Regions from separate parts of the Aeromonas aquatilis genome, predicted to be linked through region 1. Evidence: predicted binding sites of a transcription regulator. Region 1 holds the regulator's gene; the other holds the start of a gene.
The links. Region 1 encodes sigma-54, which starts transcription at its own class of promoters, with help from an activator protein. Its sites were predicted from a motif close to TGGCACNGTTTTNGCTT; they were not measured.

Region 1 (13,518 bases):
CGCTTATTGGCAGCTACAGCCATTGAACCCTCCCGTCATTAAAAAGCAGAAACGGCAATGAAGCATCTTGGTCTTCATTGCCGTGCATTATATTACCCGGATCTGGTCGCTTAGTGAACGTCGCGCCAGAATTCCTTCTTCAACAGCACAGTGAAGATGAAGAAGATCACGATGAAACCAAGCACCCAGAAGCCCATGCGTTCACGCTCCTGTTGTACCGGTTCAGCCGAGTAGACCAAGAAGTTTACCAGATCCAGTACCGTCTGATCATACTCTTCGTTATCCATTTCACCATTACCGTCAGATTTGATGCTGACAACCTGCTGGGTTTCCACGCCATCGACCGTGTGAGTAGCGAACTCGGCACGGGGGGTTCCCTGCAACGGCTCCAGCACATGGGGCATGCCCACGGACGGGAACACGGCGTTATTCACCCCGAACGGACGGGTCTCATCCACGTAGAAGGAGCGCAGATAGGTGTAGATCCAGTCTGCACCGCGCACCCGAGCAACTAGCGTCAGATCGGGGGGCGGCGCACCAAACCACTTGGCGGCATCCTTCTCCGAGACCGAGTTTTCCATCAGGTCACCAATCTTGGCACCGTTGACGATCAGATTGTCAGCCATCAGATCGGCCGGGATCCCCAGATCCTCTGCCACCCGGTTGTAACGCTGGTACTGGGTGCTGTGGCAACCAAAGCAGTAGTTCATGAAGGTGGCTGCGCCACGCTGCAGAGAAGCCTTGTCGCTCAGGTCATAGTTGGCCTTGTCCAGATGCACGGCTCCGGCATTGGCAAACACCAGTGACGGCAGCAGGGTCAGCACTGCAAATATTATTCTTTTCATTTAAATGTCACCCTCTCCGGCAGCGGCTTGGTACTTTCGTTCTTGCTATAGAAGAACAGCAGGACGAAGAACCCGAAATAACCCAAGGTACAAATTTGGGCAATCAGCGTCAGAGTCGGCGTCGACGGCAGCACCCCGAGGATCCCCAGAATCACGAAGCACACCACAAACTGGGCAATGTTCAATTTGTGCAGCTTGCTGCGATAGCGCACCGAGCGCACCTTGCAGCGATCCAGCCACGGCAGCAGGAACAGCACCACGATGGAGAGACCCATCATGATGACGCCAAGCAGCTTGTCCGGCACCGCCCGCAAAATGGCGTAGAACGGCGTGAAGTACCACACAGGTGCGATATGCGCCGGGGTTTTCAGGCCGTTGGCCACTTCAAAGTTCGGCTTCTCGAGGAAGTAACCCCACATATCCGGCTTGAAGAAGATGATGGCGCAGAAGAAGAACAGGAAGCCCGCCACACCGATCATATCCTTGACGGTGAAGTAAGGGTGGAACGCCACCGCATCCAGCGGCCAGCCGTTTTCGTCCTTGTGCTTCTTGATGTCGATACCGTCCGGGTTGTTGGAGCCCACTTCGTGCAGCGCCAGAATGTGCATGGCAACCAGCATCACCAGCACCAGCGGCAACGCGATGACGTGCAGCGCGAAGAAGCGGTTCAGGGTCGCACCGGAGATCACATAGTCACCGCGGATCCACAAGGTCAGATCGTCACCGATGACCGGAATGGCACCAAACAGTGAGATGATGACCTGAGCCCCCCAGAATGACATCTGGCCCCAGGGCAACAAGTAGCCCATAAAGGCTTCCGCCATCAGCACAAGGAAAATCAGCATGCCGAAGATCCACAGCAGTTCACGAGGCTTCTGATAAGAGCCATAGATCATGCCGCGGAACATGTGCATGTAGACCACGATGAAGAATGCAGACGCGCCGGTTGAGTGCATGTAACGCAGCAGCCAGCCGTACTCCACATCGCGCATGATGTACTCCACGGAGGCAAACGCACCTTCCGCAGAGGGGTTGTAGTTCATGGTCAGCCAGATACCGGTGATGATCTGGTTGACCAGCACCAGCATGGCCAGCGAGCCGAAGAAGTACCAGAAGTTCAGGTTCTTCGGTGCCGGATACTTGGCCATGTGGTCGTTGTACATGGCCGTGAGCGGGAATCGATAATCGATCCAGCCCATCAGTTTACTCAACATGGTCAGGCCTCCTTGCCATCGGCACCGACCTGGATGGTGGTGTCATTAATAAATTGATAGGGCGGAATGACCAGGTTCAGCGGTGCAGGCACCCCCTGGAACACACGGCCGGCCATGTCGAACTTGGAGCCATGGCACGGGCAGAAGAAGCCGGACGTAACGCCCTGCACCTGCTCGCCAAAGCTGTCAGGCAGATAGGAAGGTGAACACCCCAAGTGGGTGCAAATACCGACCGCGACAAAAATTTCGGGCTTGATCGATCTGTACCCGTTATGGGCATAGTCAGGCTGCTGCGGCTCTTCAGATGAGGGATCCCGCAGCTTGTCATCATGCGCGGCCAAGGCATCCAGCGTCTGTTTGGTGCGTTTCACCACCCAGACAGGCTTGCCTCGCCACTCGACACGGATGAGCTGACCCGGTTCCAACTTGCTGATATCGACTTCAACCGGCGCACCGGCTGCTTTGGCCTTGGCGCTCGGATTCCATGACTTTATAAACGGCACTGCGGTAAACGCAGCTCCTACCCCACCAACGGCAACCGTTGACCAGGTAAGAAATCTGCGGCGACCGGTATCAACTGGCGCATTGCTCATCCAAAAACTCTCCCATGTGGACTCCGCACATTCTTATAGTGTCCCTGTTCCCCATTTTTCCCGTGACAACAGCGGCGGAAGCTGGATTTACAATTGCCACAGAAAACAGGGGAAATTTTAAAGAAAAGATAACAACTTGACAAGAAAGAGCGGTGAGCAATGAAAACAATAAAGAAACAATTTTTTGTCTTTTGTGACGCGTGGTTAGCATTGATGTCGGTAATATTACCAATAAAAAAAGCCTGGCGGTTGCCAGGCTTTTTTGACACTCGAAAGAGTGAGTACCAAAAGCGAATTAACGCTTGGAGTACTGCGGACGCTTACGAGCTTTGTGCAGACCAACTTTCTTACGCTCAACCTTACGGGCATCACGAGTAACAAAGCCAGCTTTACGCAGTTCGGAACGCAGGGTTTCGTCGTACTGCATCAGAGCACGAGTGATACCGTGGCGGATCGCACCAGCTTGACCGGAGATGCCACCACCGTTAACGGTGATGTACAGGTCCAGTTTCTCGGTCATCTCAACCAGTTCCAGCGGCTGACGAACTACCATGCGGGCAGTCGGACGGCCGAAGTACTGCTCCAGGGAGCGCTGGTTGATTACGATCTTGCCGCTACCCGCTTTGATAAATACGCGAGCAGTGGAGCTTTTGCGACGGCCGGTACCGTAGTATTGATTTTCTGCCATGTTGCCAGTTCCCGATTAGATATCCAGTACTTGAGGTTGCTGAGCAGCATGAGCATGCTCGGCGCCTGCGTAAACTTTCAGTTTACGGAACATGGCACGGCCCAGAGGACCTTTCGGCAGCATGCCTTTGACGGCTGCTTCGATTACCATTTCCGGTTTACGCTGAATCAGCTTGTCGAAGCTGATTGACTTGATACCACCCGGGAAACCGGAGTGAGCGTGGTACATTTTTTCGGTAAATTTCTTACCGGTTACGTGTACCTTCTCAGCGTTTACAACGATGATGTAATCACCGGTGTCAACGTGCGGAGTGTATTCAGCTTTGTGCTTACCACGCAGACGAGCAGCGATCTCGGTTGCGATACGACCCAGAGTTTTACCTTCTGCGTCCACAATGTACCAGTCACGTTTTACGGTTTCTGGCTTGGCAACGAAAGTTTTCATTAAGTTAAACCCAATTACCTGTTACAGACCCAATTGCTTATGGGGGCTCTCCCACAAACAACAAACGATGGCCTACCTGTACCCCTTCGAATACAAGTAAAGCTTAAAGTGTTGCTGTCTTATCGACAGCTGTAACGTGGGCCGGGCGATTATAAGTGAAGTTGCCTTAAATATCACCTGCTAATTTCACTGCCATGAAACCAGCAAATGTCGCCCGGCCCTACCTGCCGCAGATGCCCATCCGACTGGCAGGCGCGGTATTGTGACTAAGGAAGGTGCACTCTGGCAAGGTATTCGTGCGATTGCATTTCCTGAAGCCGCGAAAGACAGCGTTTGAATTCGAAATTCAGCAGCCCTTCGCCGTAGAGTTCTGCCATGGGAACCGCCGCCGACATGATGAGCTTGACGTGCCGTTCGTAGAACTCATCGACCATGGCGATGAAGCGGCGAGCCGCGTCATCCGTGCCTGTGCCCATTGGCTGCACATTGGCCAGCAAGACAGTATGGAACAGCCTGGCCAGCTCGATATAGTCGTTCTGGGAGCGGGGAGTACAGCAAAGTTGCTCGAATTCCATATAGAGCACCCCTTCCCCCATCCCGAGAGACCTCAGCTGACGATGATTGACCTCGAACGTCCCCTCGCAAGCCATGTGCCCACCGGTTAATTGCTGAAAATAGTGGTCAAGATTGGCTTTTGCCTGCAAGTCCAGCGGGCAGTGATAAATCTCGGCTTGTTCCAGCGTACGCAGGCGATAGTCGATACCGCCATCCACGTTAAGTACCTCGCAATGACGCTCGATAAGCTCGATAGCTGGCAGAAAACGGGCTCGCTGCAGCCCGTTGCGATAAAGATCCTGCGGCGGAATATTTGAAGTGGCGACCAGCACGACACCGTGACCAAACAGCTCCTGAAACAGCGTGCCCAACAACATGGCGTCGGTGATGTCGGAGACAAAAAATTCGTCGAAACAGATAATGTCTGTTTCGCTGGCAAGCTTGCTGGCCACCAGCTTGAGGGGATCGGATTGCCCGCTCAGCCCCTGCAGCTCATCGTGAATGCGGTGCATGAAGCGGTGGAAATGGCTGCGCATCTTGCGCGTCCCAGGCAGGCTGTCGAAAAAAGTATCCATCAGCCAGGTCTTGCCTCGGCCCACTCCGCCCCACATATAGATACCGAGGACGGGCTCCGGCGGCTTGGGCTTTTGTAGCCAACCCAGCAGCCCTCGAGATCTGGTCGGAGTCGGGCGCCGTAGCAAATCCTGATACAGTCGCTCCAGCCTGCTAATGGCCATCCCCTGCGCGGGGTCGGCCACAAAGCCGGGGCGCAGCAGATCCTGCTGGTATTTTTGCTGCGGTGTCATCCTTGAGCGCCTCTCCAAGTCCCTGAGTCGAGGACAAAATGGTATCACGGCCTCAGGACGCACGGTATAGTGCCATCAAGGCATGGCGGTTATGACGACCGCATAAACCCACTCTGTTTTAGCTGTAACAAGGAGCATCTATGAGTCTGTTAACTGGGATCCTGCTGGCTGTCGCGGCCTTGATTATCGGTGTCGTTCTCGGCCGTTTTTCGGTGCGTAGCCGCGATGCTGGCCGTCTGGAACAGGAACTGAAGAAGGCCCACAAGGAGCTCGAGAGTTATCAGGGCCAGATCAACACCCACTTCGCCGACAGCGCCGCCCTGATGGAGCAACTGGCCGAGCAGTATCAGACCCTCTATCGCCACATGGCCGAGCAGAGCAAATTCCTGGCCAAGGCTCAGGAACCCCTGTTCCGCGAGTCATTGGTAGAAGAAGCCCCTGCCAATGGGGCAGAAGAGCCGGGCGTTCCGCCTCGCGACTATGCTGGCGCCTCTTCCGGACTGCTCAAGCAACCAAACTAGTTCCTCGCGGAACTAATTGGCCAGTCCCGTGGTCTGACCTTGACGATTGCAATGCAACTTTTTCTGGGAGCTGTTTTTCATATGCGTAAACCTCTTTCCATGCTCAGTGTGCTAGCCCTCAGTGTCGGTATCGCCATGTCTGCGGCCCCTGCTCAGGCTGCACTGCCTTCCCTGTTAGGTTCAAATCAGGAGATGCCAAGCCTGGCGCCTGTTCTCGAACAGGTCACCCCGGCGGTGGTCAATATCTCGGTTTCTGGCAAAAAAATTACCCGTCAGCGTCTGCCGGAACAGTTCAAGTTCTTCTTCGGCCCCAACATGCCCGATGAACAGGTGAGCGAGCAGCCGTTTCAGGCACTCGGCTCCGGTGTCATCGTCGATGCCAAGAAGGGTTACGTGATCACCAACGCCCACGTGGTTCACGAGGCGGACGAGATCAAGGTCAACCTGAAGGATGGTCGTGAGTATGCGGCCAAGAAGATCGGTGAAGACAAGCAGTCCGACATCGCCCTGCTGCAAATCAAGGCCGAGGATCTGGTACAGATCAAGTTCGCCGACTCCGACGAGCTGCGGGTGGGTGACTATGCGCTGGCCATCGGCAACCCGTTTGGGCTGGGCCAGACCGTCACCTCCGGTATCGTCAGCGCGCTGGGCCGCAGCGGCCTCAACATCGAGAATCTGGAGAACTTCATCCAGACCGATGCGGCCATCAACTCCGGTAACTCCGGCGGAGCCCTGCTCAACCTGCGTGGCGAGCTGATCGGTATCAACACCGCGATTCTGGGCCCGAACGGCGGCAACATTGGCATCGGCTTTGCCATCCCCTCCAACATGGTGCGGGATCTGACCGAGCAGATCGTCAAGTACGGTGAAGTGCGTCGCGGCCAGCTGGGTATTACCGGCACCGAGCTCACCTCCGACATCGCCAAAACCTTCGGTTACAACAAGAAAGATGGTGCCTTCGTCAATCAGGTCATGCCTGATTCGGCGGCCGACAAGGCGGGCATCAAGGCCGGCGATATCATCGTCAGCATCGATGGCAAACCGGTTCGCTCCTTCGGCGAGCTGCGTGCCAAGATCGCCACCATGGGCGCTGGCAAGCAGGTCGAACTGGGGCTGATCCGCGATGGCAAGTCGCAAACTGCCAAAGTGACCCTGAAGCAGGCCGATGACAGCGAAGTACGCGCCAGCGCGCTGCATCCGGCACTGGAAGGGGCCAAGCTGAGCACCACTACCGACCCGGTCTCCGGTGTCGCGGTGGCCGATATTGATCCTCGCTCTCCGGCAGCGGCTTCCGGCCTGCAGAAGGGTGACATCATCATCGGGGTCAACCGCCTGCGCATCAACACCTTGGGCGAGCTGACCAAGGCGCTCAAGAACAAGCCTGACGTGCTGGCACTCAACATCCAGCGTGGCGACTCCTCGCTCTATCTGGTGATCCGCTAACACCCGGGTTGTTCGCCACTCTATCCATCACCCGCGGTCTTCACCGCGGGTGATTTTTATCCATCGATAGTGTTATTCTCTGCGCGCAGCCTGTACGGATGAGAATGACATGAAAATCCCCCCTTTAGTCAGTTACTTGGGCAAGTCTGTCGGTTTTGGATTGACCGTCGCAGCGCTGCTGTTGCTGCTGTTTCCCCATTTTCGCGGTGGTGCCCAACTGCCCGGCATCATCACCAATGCCCGTGAACTGAGTTTCTCCTATGCCGCCCATCGGGCAGGCCCTGCCGTCGTCAACATCTACACCCGCAGCTTTGCCCCCAATCAGGGCAATCAGGGGGAACTGCGCCCGCAAGGGCTGGGTTCCGGCGTCATCATGAATCAGCGCGGCTATGTGCTGACCAACTACCATGTCATCGCCGATGCCGACCAGATCATCGTCGCGTTGCAGGATGGCCGGGTCTTCAGCGCCGAGCTGGTCGGTACCGATCAGCTCACCGACCTCGCCGTGCTCTATATCGAGTCAGACAACCTGCCGGTGATCCCGCAGGATCCGGAGCGGCTGCCAGAAGTGGGGGATGTGGTGCTCGCCATCGGCAACCCCTACAACGTCGGCCAGACCATCACCCAGGGCATCATCAGTGCGACCGGCCGTACCGGCCTCTCCAGCATGGGGCCCGACAGCAATGGCCGTCAGGATCTGCTGCAGACCGATGCCGCCATCAACGAGGGCAACTCGGGTGGCGCGCTGGTCAACGGCCGTGGCGATCTGGTGGGGATCAACACCGCCACCTATCACCTCAACGGCAATCAGGAGAGCTACGGCATCAGCTTCGCCATCCCCTACCGGCTGGCAAAACGGATCATGGATGAGCTGATCGCCAACGGCCGGGTGATCCGTGGCTACCTCGGGATCTCCAGCGTCGAGATCAACCCCATAGTCGCGCGGATGATGAACCTCGGCGACCTGCGTGGTCTGGTGGTGGAGAGTCTGGATCCCAACGGCCCGGCGGCCAAAGGTGGTTTGCAGCGAGGGGATGTGCTGCTCAAGATCAACGGAGAAGCCATCAGTGGCGTGCGCAGCGCCATGGACAAGATTGTCGAGAGCCGCCCCGGCACCAAGCTGACCATCTCGGTATTCCGCTCCGGCAAGCCGCTGGAAGTGGTGGTCACCATAGAAGAAGACCTGCGCTATCAGAAGCGGGCAGCAGGCACCAATGTCTCATCGGCCAGCTAATGCGGTAGCGGCCTATTACATCTGCCAGCAGCCTGCTCGCCTGCGCTAGCTCGCATCTATCCATGGAACTACATGGTCAGCCATGTCATGCAGCAATAACGCGAGCGAATACAAGAGAAAGGATAGGAAGAAGAACGAGGAGTGACTACTCCTCGTTGAAGCCGGAGGTGAACAGCTCCACCACGGCGGCCAGGGCCTCGACCTCTTCGGGCCCCTCAACCTGCACTTCCACCTGCCGCCCTTGCGCGGAATCCAGCATCAGCAGGCCGATGATGCTGTCAGCATCGGCCTCCACACCATCTTCATTGCGCAGTAGCACGTGGGCATCGAAACCCTGCACCAGCTCGAACAGCATCATGGCAGGTCTGGCATGAATACCCAGCTTGTTTTTCACTTCAACCGAGGCGGAAACAGTCATCGGGTCGTCCTATTGGTCCGTCAGGATTGGGAGGCACTCTTGTCGAGAGTGCGGTGGCGGATCTGCACGTTCTTGCCAAGCAAACGGAATGCACTGGCCAGCCGCTCTGCAATAAAGACCGAGCGGTGCTGACCGCCGGTGCAACCGATGCCGACCGTGAGGTAGCTGCGATTGTTGCGCTCCAGATGGGGCAACCAGGTCGCCAGCATGTTTTCGATCTGCTGAGTAAACAGCATCACATCGGCCTGCGCCGAGAGGTAGTTGGCGACCGGCTCATCCTTGCCGGTAAACGGTTTGAGCTCGGGGATCCAGTGCGGGTTGGGCAGGAAGCGGGCATCGAACACGAAGTCGGCATCCTTGGGAATGCCGTACTTGAAGCCGAACGACTCGAACACCAGCACCAGCTCGTTCTCTTTCTTCCCAAGCACCCGGGTCTTAATGAGCTCGCTCAGGTCGTGAATGCTGAGGGTGGTGGTGTCGATACGCAGGTCAGCGGTCGAGGAGATGGGTGCCAGCAGGTGGGTCTCCTCCCGAATCGCCTCATCCAGCGACAGCTTGTTGCGTGAGAGGGGGTGCAAACGGCGGCTCTCGCCATAGCGCTTGAGCAGGGTGCCGTTGTCGGCATCGAAGAAAAAGCTGGAGAACTCAACCCGCCCCTCATTGCGCACCTGAGCCAGCAGATTTTCCAGTTTCTCCGGGTCGCTCGGCAGGTTGCGCACATCGATGCTGACCGCCAATTTGTCGTACTGGCTCTCCACCGACACAATCAGCTGGGGCAGCAAATTGACCGGCAGGTTGTCCACACAGTAGTAACCCAGATCTTCCAGCACTCGCAGGGCTACCGTTTTACCGGAGCCCGAACGTCCACTTACCACGATTAACTGCATCTTGTTCCCTCACGCCAAAACGGGTGTCTCATCCTTGGCCTGCTATCAGGCCGAGGTCATGATCTGATAGAGCTCTTCGTCGCTGGTTGCCTGACGCAACTGGCGGCAAACCGCCTTGTCACCCAGCTTGGAAGCCATCAGAGAAAGGGTCTTGAGATGCTGCTTGCACTCGCTTTCCGGCACCAGCAAGGCAAACAGCAGGTCAACCGGTTGATTGTCGATGGAGTCGAAAGGAATAGGGTCGGCAAAGGTCATCAGGATCGCGGTTGGCGGGAACTCATCGTCAATGCGACCGTGGGGGATCGCAATACCGGCACCGATCCCGGTACTACCCATTTTTTCGCGGGCCAGCAAGCATTCAAACAGCGCCTGGCGGGAGGTGCCAAGGCGTTCAGCGGCCAGCTCGCTGATGATCTCGAGGGCGCGTTTCTTGCTGGTACAAGGGACTGCACTCTTGGTGCAGTCCCGACTCAGTATGTGTTCAAGTTGCATGGTTATTTTTTATTTAACTTATCTTTGTGCTTGATGATCTGCCTGTCCAGCTTGTCGAGCAAGGTGTCTATCGCAGCATACATATCGGCATGTTCAGAGTTGGCAAACACTTCGCCACCGCTGACGTGCAATTTGGCTTCCGCTATCTGGTTCAGTTTTTCCACGCTAAGCACCACATGAACATTGTTGATGTGGTCGAAGTGACGCTCGAGTTTGGCAAATTTGTTATTCACATAATCACGCAGAGCTTCGGTGATCTCGACATGGTGTCCGGTCAGGTTAATTTGCATAACATCATCCTTTTGTTTGCCTAAACCAGGCGTTTGCGCTGATTGGAAGGTGGGATAAACAAGGATTCGCGATACTTAGCGATCGTGCGTCTCGCCACCATAATACCCTGTTCGGCCAGCAAATCCGCGATCTTGCTATCACTTAACGGCTTGGCAGGATTCTCTGCCGTGACCAGCTTCTTGATGAGCGCGCGAATTGCGGTCGATGAGCACTCTCCTCCTCCTTCGGTGTTCACATGGCTGGAGAAAAAAAACTTCAATTCGAAGATACCACGGGGGGTATGCATGTACTTCTGGGTCGTCACCCGGGAGATGGTCGACTCATGCATCTCTACCGCTTCGGCGATGTCATTGAGCACCATCGGCTTCATCGCCTCTTCACCATACTCGAAAAAGCCCTGTTGCTGCTCGACAATGCAACTGGCCACTTTCAGCAGGGTGTCATTGCGACTTTCCAGGCTCTTGATGAACCACTTGGCTTCCTGCAAATGGGAGCGAATAAACTGGGTGTCGGTGCTGCTGCGGGCGTTGCGGGCCATGGCGGCATAGGTCTCGTTGACCCGGATGCGGGGGGCAGAGTCGGGATTGAGCTCGACCACCCACTTGCTACCCTTCTTGACCACGGAGACGTCGGGGATCACGTACTGGGAGTCGCTCTGGATGATGCCGTTGCCGGGGCGCGGCTCCAGCAGCTGAATCAGATCCAGCACCTCCTTGAGGTCGCTCTCCTTGAGTCGGGTCTTGCGGGCGAGGGTGCGGTAATCCCGGTTGCCGAGCAGCTCCATGTGCTCGAGGATCACCTCCTTGGCCTCGTTGAGCCAGGGGGTCTGCGGGTCATACTGATCCAGCTGGATCAGCAAACACTCCTGCACAGAACGGGCAGCAATGCCGACCGGATCGAAGTGCTGAACCCGTTTGAGTACCGCCTCGACCTCATCGAGTTCCACCTCTACGTCATCGCTGGTGACGGCAGCCTGGATATCCTCCAGCGCAACGGTCAGATAACCGGATTCGTCGATAGCATCGATGATGGCGAGCGCGATGGCGGCATCCACATCGCTGAACGGTGTGAGTCGCATCTGCCACAACAGATAATCCTGCAGGTTTTCGGTGGTCTCTCCCTGATAGACGCTATCTTCCCCATCGTGGATGGGGCCCGCGCTCTGGGCGGTGCCGGCAGAGTAAACCTCGTCCCAGGTGGTATCCACCGGCAACTCGTCAGGCATCTGCTCCTGAGCCATGGCATCGCTGGAATCCAGCTGGCTGGCATCGACCGGCGCTTCCGGACTGGTCTCTTGCGCCTCGCTCTCTTCCTGCTCCAGCAGAGGGTTGTTTTCGAGCGCTTGCTGAATTTCCTGCTGAAGTTCCAGAGTGGAGAGCTGGAGCAGACGAATCGCTTGTTGTAATTGCGGCGTCATGGTCAGGGACTGACCGAGACGCAACTGTAATGTCGGCTTCATCTACGTCGGGATATCCTTATGTTCAGCGAGGCACTCGTCAAAGGAAATGAAGGCATGCCCCCTTACTATAGACTGAATTGATCGCCCAAATAGACGCGCTTGACCTGCTCATCGGCAAGGATGTCAGCCGGTGCACCTTCGGCAATCATCTTGCCGTGGCTGACGATATAGGCCTTCTCACATACGTCCAGAGTCTCTCTGACGTTGTGGTCGGTAATCAAGACGCCAAGGCCTCTATCTTTCAAATGCTGAATGATCTTCTTGATGTCTATCACAGAAATCGGGTCAACCCCTGCAAAGGGTTCATCCAGCAGAATAAAACGCGGTTCGGCCGCCAGCGCACGAGCGATCTCGACCCGACGGCGCTCACCGCCGGAGAGGCTCTGGCCCAGGTTGTCGCGAATGTGGGTGATGTTGAACTCTTCCAGCAGTTGCTGAACCTTGTCCTCACGCTCCTCACGGCTCAACCCCTTGCGGGTCTGCATAACTCCCATCAGGTTGTCGAACACTGACAGGCGACGGAAGATGGAGGCCTCTTGCGGCAGGTAACCGATGCCGTTACGCGCCCGCACATGCATGGGCTGCAGGCTGATGTCCTGATCGTCGATGGTGATGAGACCGGCATCGCGCTGCACCAGCCCCACGATCATGTAAAACGAGGTGGTCTTGCCGGCACCGTTGGGGCCGAGCAGGCCGACAATCTGGCCAGTGCCCACTTCAAGGCTGACGTCACTCACCACCATGCGGCGCTTGTAGCTCTTCTGCAGGCCCACTGCTTTTAACACTGCCATGGCTTATTTTCCCTGCTTCTTCTGGTCGGCGGGCTTGTCGAAATTCTCTACCTGATCCGGCAGGAACACGGTTTTGACTCGCTGGCTCGGGCTCTTGCTCTCGGCAATCATCTTCTGTTTGACGATGTCGTAGCGGATCAGATCGCCATTGACCTGGCTATCTTCCTGCTTGAGCTGACCGTTGCCTGTGATGGTCACCAGCCGGTTCTTCAGCTCGTAGCGGATAGTGTTGCCGTGGGCATTGACCGGCTTGCCGTTATCCAGGATCTGGAAGAAGGTGGCGGGCTTGCCGTAGGCCGTCATCACCTCGGCCCCTTTCTCGCCGGAACGGGTCACTACCACCTTGTCAGCCTTGATCCGGATGGTGCCCTGATTGATGGTCACATCCTCTTCGAAGGTGATGCGGTTGTCCTGCATCTCGGCCACCTGTTTGACGGCATCGACGTAGACCTTCTCGGCAAAGTCGGACTCTTTGGCGGTCACCGCACCACACAACAACAGGGCTGCGAGGGCCAGATTAGCGTTTTTCATTGAAATAGATGGCATGGCCTTGATCCAGTAACTCAAAATATTTGCGGTCCAGATGGCCCTTGAGGCCAACCCCTTGGGTCTGGAAATCCCGACCCAGAATGTTCACTTCCCGGTTGCTGCGCACATCTTGTGTCACCAGATCCAGCTCCAGATAGGGGGTATCCAGTGTGGAGATGAAAGAGGTAGGCAGCAGACCATCCAGATGTACCTTGTCCCGCAGGATGACGTTGTCGCCGGTGTTGAGCACGCCGGTTTCGGCGGTCACCTTCCACTCGGCGGCCCCCTGATCGTCATACATGTAGACCA
Region 2 (6,142 bases), on a different contig from region 1:
ACCAGGCCGTAACCAATCAGCTGGTTGCTGCGCACCCCTTCAACCGAGCTGATGTCCTTGATCCGGGCAGCATTCGCCACGTCCAACGGCAGCAGACAGCAGAGCAGAGTGACAAGACGGAGTGACTTCATAACATCTCCTAGAGCGGCCACCAGGGGCCATTGAAAAAGCTGGTCAGCCACCCTTGCTCTTGGGTATTGGCCAGATCACCGGTACCACCGTAGTAAATGCGGGCATTGGCTACTTTCTGGGACGAAACGCTGTTATCCGATGTCACATCCTCCGGGCGAATCAGGCCGATGATCCGGATATATTCATTGCCATTGTTAAGCATGATCCACTTCTCGCCACGCACCAGCAGATTGCCGTTGGGCAGCACCTTGGCCACGCTGACCGAAATACTGCCCTGCAGGCTGTTACTCTGATCCGCCTTGGCCTGCCCCTTGAACGCGCTGTCTTGCGCAATGGAGGCTGAGAGATCATAGGGGCTGGCGGTCACGGGAACGCCACCCAACTTGACCGGATCCAGATTGAACTTATTGTCCTTGCCACTCTGGGTATTGGCCTTTTTCGAGGCGGAGGTGGATTCAGACAGCTCGATGGTGATGATGTCACCCACCTTGTGCGCCTTGATATCCGAATAGATGCCATTGACCTGATCCGGCTGGAAAATCGCCCCTGTCGGCCGCACCGACACCGGCTCCGACTCTCCGTAGACGGGGGAAAACTCGGGATCATCAGGCTTGGGCGTATTGGGAGTGCTGCTACACCCTCCCAGCACCAGCAATCCCAGCATCCATACGGCTTTCATCATGCACCTCCTAATTAGGTACGCTGGATCAGGAAGGACATCATGCCGTCCACGGCGGAGAGCACCTTGGAGTTCATCTCGTAGACCCGCTGAGCCTGAATGAGGTTTACCAGCTCTTCGGTCACGTTGACGTTGGAAGTCTCCAGCATCCCCTGCTTGATCACCCCCAAACCATCGGCACCGGCAGTCCCCTGAGCGGCAGCACCGCTGGACTGGGTCTCGACAAACATGTTCTCCCCCATCGGCTGCAAGCCGCTGGCGTTGACGAAGTCGGAGATGTTGATCTGACCGACGACCTGAGAAGCGCCATCGCCCTTGAGCTGCACCGAGACCTGGCCATCTTCACCCACCGTAACGCTCTGGGCGTTTTCCGGGATCTGGATTTCCGGTTGCAGCGGGTAGCCATTACCCGGGGTCACTATGGTCCCTTCATCGTTGAGGGTGAACTGACCGTTACGGGTATAGGCCGCACTGCCATCCGGCAGCTGAATTTCAAAGTAGCCACGACCACTGATCATCAAATCGAGCGAGTTGTCAGTGGTTTGTACGTTACCCTGACTGTGGTTTTTCTGGGTCGCCACCACCTTGGCACCCGCCCCCAGCATCAAGCCGGAGGGGAGCTCGGTATCGGCAGAGGAGCGGCCACCGGGCTGATTGATGTTTTGATACAGCAGATCTTCAAAGATGGCCCGTGACTTTTTGAAGCCCACGGTGCTGGCGTTCGCCAGGTTGTTCGAGGTGACCGAAATATTGGTCTGCTGTGCATCCAACCCGGTCTTGCTGATCCAGAGTGCAGGATTCATAGTGTAACTCCTTGATTAGCTGATTCGCAGCAGTTGGGTTTGAGCTTCATCATTCTCTTCGGCCGTCTTCATGATTTTGACCTGGGTTTCGAACTGGCGTTGCAGCCGGATCAGGTTGGTCATCTCATCCACCACATTGACGTTGCTCCCCTCCAGGGAGCCGGCAATCAGGCCAACATTGGCCGCGGCAGGTTCCTTCTGGCCATCCTTGCGGCGAAACAGACCATCTTGCCCCTTCTCCACCGCATCGGCGGCCGGGTTAACCAGCTTGATCCGCTGAAAATCTTCCGGCAAGTTGGCGGCGGCCCCCTCCGGTCGACCACTGATAGTGCCATCCCGATTGATCTCGAGTTTTTCCATCGGCATCGGTAGCACGATAGGCTTACCGCCATCGTCCACTACGTTCAGACCGGTCGAGGTTTGCAAGTTGCCGGTCGCATTGACCTGCAAATTCCCCATGCGGGTATAGGCCTCACCCCCTTTGGGGTCCTGCACGGTAATCCAGCCCGGACCATCCACCGCCACGTCCAGATCCCGTCCGGTGGTCATCAACATGCCATGCTGCAGGTTCTGACCCGGGCGCTCAGCCATGGCAAACACCCGGCTTGGCAAGCCCTCTCCGAATGCCTGCATGCTTCTGGCCTGCTCAAAATCGGACTTGAAACCGGTGGTATTGGCATTGGCGAGGTTGTTGCCCCGAACAGCCAAGCTGTTCATGGTCTCTTTGGCCCCGGACATGGCGATATAAAGCAGGTGATCCATGGAATTCTCCGTCAAACAGATGACTCTGACAGGAGAAATGCAATTAGAGTGCCAACAGCGGAAATATGGGAGGATAAGGAGGATGGGAATACGACAGAAACAGAGAGGGGGCCAAGCCCCCTCTCATTATCATGTATTGCGCAATTAACGGATCTGCAGGATGGTCTGCTGCAGCGAACTGTTGACCTCCAGAGAACGCGAGTTGGCCTGGAAGTTACGCTGGGCAGTGATCAGGTCCACCAGCTCCGAGGTCAAATCCACGTTGGACTGCTCCAGGGAGGATGATTTGATGGTGCCAAATGTTCCTGAGTTTGGCGTCCCCGGCAAGGCATCGCCAGAGAGCAGAGACTGACGCCAGGAGGTATCGCCAACCTGAGTCAATCCTTGCGAGTTGGCAAACTTGGCCATGGCGACCATGGCCACCTTGATGGTGGTTGCGTTACTGTAAGTCGCGGACACGATGCCATCCGGAGTGATCTCCACCTTGGTCAACCGGCCGACAGTGGAGCCATCCTGAGTCAACTTGTTGACTTCAAACGGTGAGGCGTATTGGGTCACGGTTCCAAAATTGATATCCACCTGCTGGGTGGGATCTGCGCCGTTAGTAATGATACCTGCGCCAGCTGCGCCCACGGTTCCCAGTTGCTCTGTCTTGATGGTCGCCGGTGTAGTCGGAGTAATCATCTTGCCATCAGCCCCGAAGGTAATTCTTGCACCAGCAGGCGCCTGGCTCAAACCTGCCGTCATGGTAGGCGTTACACCACCAACAATATCAATAGGCTTATCCCCTTGGTAAAGATACATACGCCAAGCTGTTGGATTGGCCGGTTTGGTCAGATCTGCTGGGTCAGCTTCTTTAACAAAATATTGCGTGATGGTATGCGGCTCACCCAATGAGTCATAAATCACCACGGAGGTAGAAGATGAGTAGGTTTTCGAATTTTTTGGATCAAAGGTTGATGCATCACCGGCACCGGCGCCAGCAGGCAACGGCGACGCTGTAGACGGCAGGTTGAAACTGGCGTCAATTTTGGATGTCTTGATTGGTTCACCAGCCTTGTCAGGGATCTGAATAGGCTTGGTAGCATTGATACTCACTGCTTTGGGCGTGCCATCGGCGTTAATTTCATAACCTTGCAGATAATGGCCCTGATTATTGACCATATAACTGTTTTCATTGAGCTTGAAGGCCCCGGCACGGGTATAGGTGCGATCCAGGTTGGTCAGGCCATCAGAGGTCACGAAAAAGCCGTTGCCCTGAATCGCCAGATCCAGCGCGTTATTGGTAAATTGCAGCGCCCCTTGATGGAACTGCTGGGCCACCGCACCGGTCGCCACACCGTTACCAACCTGGGTCTTTGCATTGACAAAGATCGAGTTGGCGTAGACATCCGCAAACTCGGCACGGGACTCTTTAAAGCCCGTTGTATTGACGTTAGCAATGTTGTTGGCGGTGACGTTCAAGTCTTTTTGTGCCGCGTTGACACCGCTCAAGGCATTGTTAAATGACATATCCAGCTCCTTAGATCGATGCTGTCACGAGGTTGTTGACGGTGTAACCGTCGGATTTGAATTGGTGCCTGAAATTTGCAGAATATTATTCAGATATTCGCTACCCAGTCCTCTCAGATTGAGGCGCGTCGGGTTAGTGGCGTTACCCAAGGCAACGCTATCCACTTTGGCATAAGCAAAGGTGGCAATACTTTCCGACTTCCCATTGAGCGCGCCACTGGCTTTGATAACATATTTACCTGCAGCGACCCGCTTACCAGCTTTGTCTGTACCATCCCAAGCGACTTCAACATTACCTTTTTGGTCTCCTTCGAGAGGGAACTCCTTGATAACCTGTCCCTTTTCATCCTCAACGGTAATTTTGACGTTCGCATATTTATTCGTTGTGCCTACAGCAACGACCGCAGACAAAGAACCATCTTTATCTAAAAATCCGGTATTACCCTGGAGCAGCACATTTTGTCCCACCAGAGAAGAGGCTTGCAGGGCCTGGCTGGAGATCATCTGATCGTTGAGCTTACCCATCTGATTGGACAAACTGCTGATCCCCTCCGACGTAGACATGGAGGCCATCTGGGAAAGCATCTGGGCATTGTCGACCGGCTTGAAGGGATCCTGATATGACAACTGCATAGTCAGCAGCTTCATAAATGAAGCCTGATCCAGCTCTTTCTTCGGTGCCGGGGGAGTGCCCCCCATCTGAGTCGAGGTCCGGTTGATGCCGTTCATATTGTTGGTTTTATCGACCATCTTGCATCCCCCTATCAGGATTTGCCGAGCTGGAGCGTCTGCTGCAGCATCTTCTTGGCCGAATCTGCAACTTGTACGTTGGTCTGGTAGCTGCGCGAGGCATTGATCATGTCAGCCATCTCTTCAACCATGTTGACGTTTGGCTTGAAGATAAAACCGTCTTTGTCCGCCATCGGGTGGTTGGGGTTGTACTCCTTGAGCAGTGGCGCCTTGCTCTCGACAATGCCCTTCACTTCCACCCCGACCGAGCCCTGCTTGTCAGACATCGCCTGATCGAGCTGGGCGGCAAAGACTGGCCGCCTGGCGTGGTAAGTATTTTCCACACTGGAGCTGACGCTGTCCGCGTTGGCCATGTTGCTGGCAACCGTGTTGAGCCGCACTGACTGTGCGCTCATAGCCGAGCCTGCTATGTCAAAGACCTTGAACAAACTCATCACTGCTCTCCTTTCAGGGCCTTCAGCAGGCCACTGATCTTGCTATTCATAAATTCAAGGGAGGTTTGGTACTCGAGGCTATTGCGCAGAAATTCACTACGCTCCTGTTGCACATCAACCGTATTGCCGTCACCGGTATCCGGTTGCAGCGGGTTGCGATATTGCACGGTACCCGGAGCATCCATATTCAAGGCAAAGTGCTTTTCGCTGGTCGTTGCCAGACCAAAACCTTGATGCGACTGGGCCTCCTGCAACGCCTGCGCGAAATTGATATCCCTGGCCTTGAAGCCCGGCGTATCCGCGTTGGCGATATTGCTGGACAGCACCTCAGCACGCTTGGCGCGAACGCTTATCGTGTGTTGATGAACACCGAATGCCTTGTCAAATGAAAGAGCCATAACACACCTCCTACTTGGTATATTTTGTCTGCAAGAGATGTGCCATAAGCGAATAGCTCAAATCGATGGCCTGGGTATGAGCACACGTCTGAACGGACACAGCAGCATCTCGCCCCCCCAGCAAGGTAACGTCTGGCCACCACAGGTTTTGAACCATAGTTGCAGTGGCGAGAAATGGCAGCTGAATAGAGAAATTGAGCGGTAGATAAAGAAAGAGGGAAGCTCGTCGCTTCCCTCGTTACAGTAACTGGTAATATCTGGGAGAACCCCGACTATCAAGGCCATCAGACCTATTTGACCTTGTAGACGATCCCCGGATTGCAGCGGATCATCTCGAACCGGTCGGTCAATCCGGCCAGCGACTCGGAAGCCCCTAGCATCAGGTAGCCGCCGGGATTGAGGCTGGCAGCAAACTGGTTGAGGATCTTTGACTTCACTTCCGGCGCGAAATAGATGAGCACGTTGCGGCAGAAAATAATGTCAAATTTTCCGAGCAGACTGTAACTCTCCAGCAAATTTATCGGCCGGAAGGTGGTCAATTTTCTGACTCGCTCCACCACCCGCATCTTGTTGTCGCCGTATGGCTCAAAAAACATCTTTTTGCGCTCGGGTGACAACCCGCGAGCCAGTGCAAGACTGTCATAAATGCCTTCCTTGCACTGGTTGAGCATG

Region 2: flgF (flagellar basal-body rod protein FlgF) is a predicted target of sigma-54. The motif match lies at 2,414-2,430, and genes of this name have one in related genera.

The regions. Positions count from the first base shown of each region.
Region 1 is NZ_JBSTYP010000036.1:30,393-43,910, reverse strand. It holds gene sspA (stringent starvation protein SspA) at 1-23, opposite strand, end outside; gene ACW5W8_RS15125 (cytochrome c1) at 111-845, opposite strand; gene ACW5W8_RS15120 (cytochrome b) at 842-2,059, opposite strand; gene petA (ubiquinol-cytochrome c reductase iron-sulfur subunit) at 2,062-2,652, opposite strand; gene rpsI (30S ribosomal protein S9) at 2,948-3,340, opposite strand; gene rplM (50S ribosomal protein L13) at 3,356-3,784, opposite strand; gene zapE (cell division protein ZapE) at 4,051-5,145, opposite strand; gene ACW5W8_RS15095 (Z-ring associated ZapG family protein) at 5,286-5,666, shown strand; gene ACW5W8_RS15090 (Do family serine endopeptidase) at 5,748-7,109, shown strand; gene degS (outer membrane-stress sensor serine endopeptidase DegS) at 7,219-8,343, shown strand; gene npr (PTS phosphocarrier protein NPr) at 8,489-8,761, opposite strand; gene rapZ (RNase adapter RapZ) at 8,782-9,648, opposite strand; gene ptsN (PTS IIA-like nitrogen regulatory protein PtsN) at 9,694-10,140, opposite strand; gene hpf (ribosome hibernation promoting factor) at 10,143-10,430, opposite strand; gene ACW5W8_RS15060 (RNA polymerase factor sigma-54) at 10,451-11,890, opposite strand; gene lptB (LPS export ABC transporter ATP-binding protein) at 11,956-12,681, opposite strand; gene lptA (lipopolysaccharide transport periplasmic protein LptA) at 12,685-13,212, opposite strand; gene lptC (LPS export ABC transporter periplasmic protein LptC) at 13,199-13,518, opposite strand, start outside.
Region 2 is NZ_JBSTYP010000008.1:51,601-57,742, forward strand. It holds gene ACW5W8_RS04500 (flagellar basal body P-ring protein FlgI) at 1-131, opposite strand, end outside; gene flgH (flagellar basal body L-ring protein FlgH) at 140-811, opposite strand; gene flgG (flagellar basal-body rod protein FlgG) at 826-1,614, opposite strand; gene flgF (flagellar basal-body rod protein FlgF) at 1,630-2,376, opposite strand; gene flgE (flagellar hook protein FlgE) at 2,521-3,888, opposite strand; gene ACW5W8_RS04525 (flagellar hook assembly protein FlgD) at 3,913-4,638, opposite strand; gene flgC (flagellar basal body rod protein FlgC) at 4,653-5,072, opposite strand; gene flgB (flagellar basal body rod protein FlgB) at 5,072-5,470, opposite strand; gene ACW5W8_RS04540 (CheR family methyltransferase) at 5,761-6,142, opposite strand, start outside.